Regions from separate parts of the Paenarthrobacter sp. AT5 genome, predicted to be linked through region 2. Evidence: predicted binding sites of a transcription regulator. Region 2 holds the regulator's gene; the other holds the start of a gene.

Region 1 (4,414 bases), 1.6 Mb from region 2:
GAGCTCCGGCCAATGACGGATACTCAAACACGAAACCCGCATCGAGTAGCTTCCGTGGCTCTACCCATCGGCTCTTCAGGACCAGCTCGGTCTGGGTGCGGATGAGAACTGCCCCAACTTCAAGGAGCCAAGCGGGCGTCGGAATGCCGAAGGGGACGTCCAGGCTCACCCGGACCAGCCCCATGAGTTCGCGATTGTCTACCGGATTGGGCGACGCCGCATTGACTGCACCAACAAGCCCGGGTTTGGCGTGAATGAACATGACCGAACGGAACAAGTCCTCCACGTGGATCCAACTGAACTTCTGCGTCCCCGGTCCCATGTGCCCACCCAAGCCAAACCTGGCCAGGTTCCGGAGGGGGTTCATCACGCCCCCTGCGCCCAGTACGATCGCGATCCGAAGAGGCACCTTGCGCGTGCGCCGTGCAGTGGCGGCCTCCAACTCGTCTTCCCAAGCCTTGGCAACGTTGACAGAGAACCCGCTGCCGAGTTCGCCGGAAGCCTCCGACTGTGGGTGATCGTCGGCATGCCGGTAAATGGTCCCGGTACTTGAGTTGATCCAGGTGCTCGGTGGCTCGGCGCAGGCAGCCAAGGCGCGGCCCAACGTTCGAGTCGTCAACACGCGCGAATCCATAATTTCCCGGCGATTCCGCCTCCCGTAGCGGCAGTTCACGGAACGTCCGGCAAGGTTCACCAACAGTGCGGCGCCGTTCAGCGTACTGGTGATGGCGCCGTCGTCGTTCCACTGCGCGTCAGCCGACGCGTTCCGCCCGACTGTTCGGACCTTCCAACCCTCTTCAAGAAACCGCCGATGGAAGTAGCTGCCGATAAAGCCAGTGGCTCCGGCGATGACCACCGTCCGCGGGTTCATGAGTCTTCCTTGACGCTGCGAACCAGTCCCAGGACGTCGTCGAACACTTTGCTGACGCCGGGAATCTTCGCAAGCGACAGACCACGGGCCATCAGTGGCGCGGCGCCGTCAATCAGCCGGCGCGTGCGGCGTTGATCCGTGGATTGGTCGTATACCCAAAACAACGCGACGCCCATGTACGCCAGCCACAGCAGCTCGGGAAGATCGCCGCCTAGCTTCTTAGCGACGGCCGGAGTGGAACCTTCGACGGCGGAACGGAAGATCGCGAGCGACGCCTCCCGGGCGGGAGCGGATGCCGCGCCAAACGGGTTGACGGGCGACGTCGGCCGGATGGCTGTGGCAATGAAGTCGGAACCGAACTGGTGGTAAGGGGACATGACGTCGATGCCAGCGTGCAGAACGGCTTTCATGCGGCCTGCGAGATCCGGGATGCCTTCGAGTGCCTGTGCCGCGGCCGATGCGTGCTCATTCTGGACTTGGATGTACAACTCCTGAACGAGCTCGTCTTTGGACGCGAAGTAGTAGTAAGCGTTGCCGACGGAAACTCCCGCTTCTTGGGCAATGGCGCGCATGGTGGTTTTCTCGAAGCCGATCTCCCGGAACATCTTCAATGCGACGTCGGCTACGAGTTGGCGGGTTTGCGCGCTCTTAATTGCCATCGGGCCCCTCCTGTTTGAACGTGTTCAAGAATCAGTATGGCACCTTTCTGAACGCGTTCAAAAAGGTGAGGTGGCAGAGGGATGGCCGATTGAGGGTGGGATGTGGCAGAGGGATGGTTGGGAGGGGGTGGGATGTGGCTGAGGGGTGGCCGGTTGAGGGTGGGATGTGGCAGAGGGACGGGGATGGGAGAATGTAACGTGGTGCCGGGCCAAACGTGCCCGCCACCCACAGTGCTAATACAGCGGGGCGCTCTCCGAAAAGGATGAGGCGCCTGCGCGAACCACTACGAATGGATGACCCATGCCCTCGCCTTCCGGCAGTACCTTGAGCAAGCCCGCGCCCCGTTTCGCTTCGATCGGATCTCCCTATTTCGGCATCATGCTGGCCGTCATGGCGGTGGTGTTGATCCTGTCCAACATCGGCGCTTCCAAGGGTGTGGTGCTCGGGCCGATCATCACCGACGGCGGATTCTTCCTCTTCCCGCTCGCGTACATTCTGGGCGACGTCATGAGCGAGGTCTACGGCTTCAAAGTTGCCCGGAAGGCGATCATCACCTCGTTTGCGTTATCGGTGTTTGCATCGCTCTGCTACTGGGTGATCATCATTCTTCCGGGCTTCGACGACGATTACGGTGTGGCCAAGCAAGCCGCCATCGAAGGCGCGTTGGGACCCGTCCCGCAGATCGTCCTCGCCTCCTTGCTTGCGTTCCTGGCCGGACAAACCATCAACTCGTGGATCCTCGTGAAGATGAAGGAACGCACGGGTGAGAAGAGCCTGTGGGCCCGGCTCATGGGTTCGTCGGTGGTGGGCGAATTCGTGGACACGCTGATCTTCTGCAGCATCGCCGCGTCCGTCATCGGCATCTCCGACGTCGGCTCGTTCGTGAACTACGTCCTGGTCGGCTTCCTGTACAAGACCGCCGTCGAGTTCCTGTTCGTGCCCGTCACCGTCCTGGTAGTGGGCTGGATCAAGAAGCGTGAACCGAGCTACGGAGAAGTCGCCGCCTAGGCCCTCGTCGAGTTCGCCGGAAGCCTGCGGTAGACCAGCGACGTTCCGCACGAGCGAGCAGGGCTCCGGCGAACTCGCGAACCGGAGAAGTCGCAGCCAGCTAGGAGTAGTACCGCCCCAACGTCTCGGCCTTGAACTCGAAGAAGTCCCCGGATTCGATGGCCAAGCGCGCGTCGTCCACCATCTTCACCACGAAGCGCTCGTTGTGGATGGAGATCAGCGTGGCCGACACCATTTCCTTGGCCTTGAACAGGTGGTGGATGTACGCGCGGGAGTAGTTGGTGCAGGTGTAGCAGTCGCAGCCGTCCTGCAATGGACCGAAGTCCTTCTTGTACTTGGCTCCGGAGAGGTTGAAGCGGCCGAACGGCGTGTAGAACGCGGAGTTCCGGGCAACGCGCGTGGGGGAGACGCAGTCGAAGGTGTCGGCACCGTTCTCGATGGCGGTGAAGATGTCATCGGGTTCGGAGATGCCTAGGAGATGCCGGGGCTTGTCCTCAGGAAGCTCCTCGTTGCACCAGCGGACGATCGTCCCGAGGTTTTCCTTCTCCAGCGCTCCGCCGATTCCGTATCCATCGAAAGGCATGGCGCCAAGATCGCGGCAGGCTTTGCGCCGCAGGTCCTCGTACTGCGCGCCCTGGATCACGCCGAACAGCGCCTGGTACGGCTTGCCCACCCGCGACGCCGTCAGAGCAAAGTGCTCGTCCAGGCACCGCAGCGCCCACAACCGGGTGCGTTCCAAGGATTCTTCCTGGTAGCCGCGGGAGTTCTGCAGGGTGGTGAGCTCGTCGAAGGCGAACATGATGTCCGCGCCGATCTGGTGCTGGACCTGCATGGAGATCTCGGGGGAGAACCGGTGTTTGTCCCCGTTGAGGTGCGACTTGAACCAGACGCCGTCGTCATCGATGTGCGCCAGGCGCTCCTTCCCGGGAGCAACAGCGTCGTCGGGGCCTGAGGTGTCAACATTCTTCATGTCGATCACCTTCTTGAACCCGGAGCCCAGGCTCATCACTTGGAAACCGCCGGAGTCGGTGAACGTGGGGCCTTGCCAGTTCATGAACGCACCCAGACCACCCGCGGCATCGAGGATTTCAGGCCCGGGTTGCAGGTAAAGGTGGTAAGCGTTGGCCAGCACGGCTTGCGCGCCAAGTTCGGCGATTGACTCGGGCAGGACGGCCTTGACGGTCGCTTTGGTCCCGACGGCGATGAATGCGGGCGTCTGGATGGTCCCGTGCGGCGTGGTGATGGTGCCGGTCCGGCCCAGGAATTCGCCTCCGTTTGCTTCTACAAGGGAGGACGACGGCGACGACGTTTCCGTCAGGCGGCGGCCCACCGTGAAGCCGAATTCGGTTTGCTCCGCCGGAAGCGCCCCGTTGGAACGAGGCGCGGCGGTAGGAAGCGGGGAGGACTGGGAAACAGAAGCTGGCACGCTACCAAGTGTGCCAGCTTTACCGAAGGTAACTTGACGTGGCGGCCGTCAGGAACCGTAGTTCGACTCTTTCCACTTGTCCCACGAGGACCGGATGTCCGCCAAGGTGTGGGCCCCCAGATCGTACGTTGAGGCGATGACGATCGCTCCGCCGTCGGGCCTCTTCTCCGGTATGGGCAGTTGCTCGGCAACGATCAGCAGCCCGTCCCCGTGTTCAGCGTAGCTGCGGACCGTGACGCCTACTTGGTGGCGGCTCTTGAACCAGACCTTCCCGGAAATAGCCTCACCGGTGCCCAGCGTCAGCGAGTACTCGTCGCCCACGGGTGGCAGGTCGCCCAGCCCCAGCTTTTCTATGGCCGATCCACTCCCGGAGACCGACAAGAAGTGGGTTCGCCGCTTGCCATGCGGGTGGCGCTCCAAGGCGAAACGCAGCTGGTTGATGAACGTGA
Region 2 (4,414 bases):
GAGACCGAGTTCAACGGCGTGGCCGTAGATCCGTTCGGCAACACCCGCGCCGGCGTCTCCGGCGAAACCACCATCAGCCGCAAGGACTTCGGCCTCACGTGGAACGCCGTGCTCGAGGCCGGCGGCGTCCTGGTCAGCGACAAGGTTGCCATCAACCTCGAACTCGCCTTCATCGCACCGGCCGCTGCCTGATTTCCCCGCTTTTCCACGGAACGGCGTCTCCCCCTCACCGCATCAGGTGAGCCCCCACGGGGCTGGGCGGAGGCGCCGTTTCCGCATGCTCGGAACTCGCCGGGCCAATAGCTGGCTGACCTGCGCGTATCTACCCAAATCGTTGGTCCGGAATTTCCTATGTTTCGTACACCCTGCGGTCTAGAGTGATGCCATGAGTAACCCAGACGAAGCACCACAGCCACAGCAGCCCGGCGCCCAGCCTCCGCAGCCCGGCAATGTTCCTCCTGCGGGTTACCAGCCTCCGCAGGGCTACCAACCTCCCCAGGGCTACCAGCCGCCCCCGGGTTATCAGTCTCCGGGTCAGCAGTCCCAGCCCGGCCAGTATTCACAGCCGGGCCAGTATTCGCAGCCTGCTGCGGGCCAGCCCGGCGGGTTCCACTTCGAAATGCCCACCGACGGTCCCCGGAGCTTCAACGATGTCCTCCCCCAGGGTGGCTTCTCCGGCATGTTCAAGACCCAAGGCCTGCCCACCGAGCTGAAAGTGTCCTATTTCATCTGGGTGATCTCGGGCCTGGTTGGGTTGCTGTTCGGGCTGATCGGACTTTTCGCCATCATCGCGGCCTTCGCCTTCATTCCGGCCCTGGCAGCCGTAGCACTGGTACTGCTCCTCGTGAGCCTCGCCGTGGCCGCAGCCCAAGTGGTGCTGGCCATGAAGATGAAGGAAGGCAAGGAATGGGCGCGCCTGGCGCTCACCGCCATTGCCGCCGTGTCACTGGTGCTCGCCATCTTCGGATCCATCAACATGGGCGGTCCAAGCACCGGGCTGGGCAGCAACTGGTTCGGCTTCCTTGTCAGCGCCGTAGCCGTTGTCCTCATGTGGCTTCCCAACTCGCAACTTTGGTTCAAGGCAGTCAAGGGCACTGCCTGACCAAACCGATGCTCCGCCGTCGGGCGTTATGACCGGCGCCGGACTCCAGTTCCGCCGTCGGGCGTTGCTCAAGCGCGGAAGGCCGCGGCCCTTATTGGGGGCCGCGGCCTTCATCACGAAGGCGTATTTCCCGCGGTCTTTGTACGCCCACATGATGATTTATCCACACGCGGGAAATTCCAGCGTGTGCTCGTCCCCACCGCCAAACGGTCGGGGTACGGTGGATTCAGAACCATGCTGGGGGCAGGGTATTTTGTGGACCCCGGTAGCCGTACCAGCAGTCGAACAAGCAAAGGAATGCCATGAGCAACCCTCCCTACCCGCCCTCGAACCCGGGCGACTCCGGCCCCGAGCAGCAGGGGTCCCAGCCCTCAACACCGCAGTACGGCCAGCAGTCCCAGCCGCAGGCGCCGCAGTACGGGCAGCCGGCGGCTCCCCAGTACGGTCAGCAGACGCCGCAGTATGGCCAGCAAGCCCCACAGTATGGTCAACAGGCACCGCAGTACGGGCAGCAGGCTCCCCAGTATGGGCAGCAGGGTTCGCCTTACGGCCAAGCTGCTCCGCAGTACGGGCAGGACACCAACTGGCCCAGCCAGCAGCCCGGTCCCAGCGGCGTCCCCCAACTGGTCAACGTTTCCTTCTGGATGATCCTTGCTGCCGGCATCCTGACCCTGATCTCCATCCCCATAACCATCGCCCTGCTGAACTCCAGCGAAGGCCAGTCCATGATTCAGGACGCCCTTGATGCGCAGGGCACCAGCGGAAGCGAAATCTCGGTGAGCAGCATCGTTGGCGTTGCCATCACGTTCGTGGTCATCATTTCGCTCATCATGGCCGGGCTGTATGCCTTGGTCGCCTTCAAGATCCGCAAGGGCAAGAACTGGGCCCGCATCCTGGGCACGGTCTTCGCTGCGATTTCGCTTCTCGGCCTGACCCAGATCGGCGTGGGCACCATCACCATCCTGCTCGGCGTTGCCGCGATGGTGTTGCTTTACCTGCCGGCTACTGCTCCCTACTTCCGTAAGCAGCAGGCCTTCGGCAACCCGTACCAGAACCCTTACGGCCGCTAGGCCATCACTTCACGGTCAGAGGCCGTGAACTTTCAACGACGGGCACGGACCCGGCGGGCTAAACGGCCTCGCCCGGAGTCTGTGCCCGTTGTGCGTGGTACGCCAGGATCTGCAGCTCGGTGGCCATGTCGACTTTCCGCAGGTTGACGTGCGGCGGGACCTGAAGGAGCACGGGTGCGAAGCTCAGGATGCTACGGATCCCCGCGGCGATAACCCGGTCGCAGACTTGCTGGGCAACTGTTGCAGGGAGCGCCAACACCACCATGTTGGCGTGGGTCCGCTCCAAGACGCGTTCCAGCTCGGCGGCATCGCTGACCCGCAGCCAGCCCACCTCGTTGCCGATCACCATGGGATCGGCGTCGAAAATGGCAACAACATCGAAGCCACGGGACTCGAACCCTCCGTACCGGGCCAGCGCCTTGCCGAGGTTACCGGCACCAACAATCGCGACCTTCCAGTCGTGCGTCAGCCCCATGGCAGCGGCGATGTGGCGGCTGAGATTCTGCACCTCGTAGCCCACCCCCCGGGTGCCGTAAGACCCCACGTAGGACAGGTCCTTGCGGAGGGTGGAGGAGCTGACACCGGAAGCCTCAGCCAAGGCCTCCGAAGAGACCCGCTCCACGCCTTCAGCCAGGAGCGAGTTCAGCGCGCGCAAGTAGAGGGTCATCCGGGCCACAGCCGCGGGCGGGATCTGCTTCGTGGCAGATTCATGGTCCCCCGTTGTTGCTTCAGGGGACGGTTCCAGCGCAGTCACGGTTTTCTCCATTGCGTCACTTTGTTGTTCAACTCTATGGCCCCCGGCCACGCTCAACAAAAGCCGTTACCTCCCGGTTGCTGCCGCTCAGGCCGCCAGGGCCTTCTTGAGAATCCGCATCAACCGCTGTTCGTCGATGGTCCAAAAATCCCGCTGCACGCCGTCCACCAGGACCACCGGGATCTCCTCTGCGTACTTCTGCTGCAGCTCAGGATCATCCTCGATCCGCTGCTCCGTCCACGCCACTCCGAGCCCGGAGGTCACGCGCTCGACGGCGGCGCGGGCCGCCGTGCAGAGGTGGCAGTCAGCTTTGGTGAGGAGGACGACGTCGGGAGTAGCCATGCCTCCACGTTAACCCCCGTCCAGCCCATCCCTCTGCCACATCCCACCCCCACCCGACCATCCCTCTCCCACATCCCACCCCCACCCGACCATCCCTCTCCCACATCCCACCCGCGGGGCGGCGTGAACGCGCCTCCCAGCGAGGGGCGGCGGCAATTGACTAGACTCAATGCATGCCCGAGGAGAATAACGCCGCCATAGCCGCGGCTGCCCTAGCGCAGTCGAATACCGGTGAGGCTGCTTTCTTCGACGTGGACAACACCTTGATGAAGGGCGCGAGCCTCTTCCATGTGGCCCGGAAAATGTACGAACGAAGGGCCTTCACGCTGTCCCAGGCGGCGGGGTTTGCCTGGAAACAGTTCAAATTCGTATTGCGTGGCGAAAACCTGGATGATGTCCATGCCGTCCGGGACTCGGCCTTAACGCTCGCCGCAGGAATCACTGTCGATGACATCAAAGCACTTGGCGAAGAGGTCTACGACGAAATGATCGAGTCCAGGATTTGGCCCGGCACCAAGGCCTTGGCGGAGCAGCATCTTCGAATTGGTCGACCCGTCTGGCTGGTTACTGCAACTCCTATCGAAGTTGCCACAGTGATATCCACCAGGCTTGGGCTGACCGGCGCTTTGGGTACCGTCGGTGAGATCGAGGACGGTATGTATACCGGGCGCTTGGTGGGCGACATTCTGCATGGTCCGGCCAAAGCAGTCGCCGTCAGCCTGGTCGCTGAAAGGGAAGGCCTGGATTTGGAGCACTGCTGGGCCTACAGCGACTCCGCCAATGACATCCCCCTCCTCACCATGGTGGGCCATCCCGTGGTGATCAATCCTGATTCCCGGCTTCGCAAGCACGCCCGCGAGAACAACTGGCCGGTCTACGACTTCCGCTCCGGTCGCCGCGCGGCGACCCTCGGCCTCAAAGCCGCTACGGTGGGTGGGGCTGTTTATGGATTGTGGCGGGGATTCAGTCGCTTCCGCACCCCCCGCTGATCCTCTATCACCTCCCGCCGCCTTTCCCAGCTTCCTCTATCACTTCCCGCCCGGTTTTCCGGGTTCCTCTATCAGATCCCGCCCCGTTTTCCGGCTTCCTCTATCACTCGGTCAGATCGGCTGCCGACCTGTGGATAACTTCTGCGGGCATCGAGGC

Evidence for each region. Region 2 encodes Rex, which represses fermentation and respiration genes when NADH is low (regulators of the CRP and FNR family bind a similar motif). Its sites were predicted from a motif close to CTTGTGAANNNNTTCACAAG; they were not measured.
Region 1: the regulator Rex is predicted to act here: its motif matches at 1,575-1,594, upstream of RI444_RS03375 (queuosine precursor transporter).

The regions. Positions count from the first base shown of each region.
Region 1 covers NZ_CP136441.1:703,764-708,177, forward strand. Annotated here, with positions in the region: gene RI444_RS03365 (TIGR01777 family oxidoreductase) at 1-871, opposite strand, end outside; gene RI444_RS03370 (TetR/AcrR family transcriptional regulator) at 868-1,530, opposite strand; gene RI444_RS03375 (queuosine precursor transporter) at 1,832-2,539, shown strand; gene tgt (tRNA guanosine(34) transglycosylase Tgt) at 2,640-3,869, opposite strand; gene RI444_RS03385 (hypothetical protein) at 4,014-4,414, opposite strand, start outside.
Region 2 covers NZ_CP136441.1:3,741,252-3,745,665, forward strand. Annotated here, with positions in the region: gene RI444_RS17345 (YceI family protein) at 1-192, shown strand, start outside; gene RI444_RS17350 (hypothetical protein) at 386-1,102, shown strand; gene RI444_RS17355 (hypothetical protein) at 1,405-2,172, shown strand; gene RI444_RS17360 (redox-sensing transcriptional repressor Rex) at 2,231-2,938, opposite strand; gene RI444_RS17365 (glutaredoxin family protein) at 3,014-3,268, opposite strand; gene RI444_RS17370 (HAD family hydrolase) at 3,442-4,257, shown strand.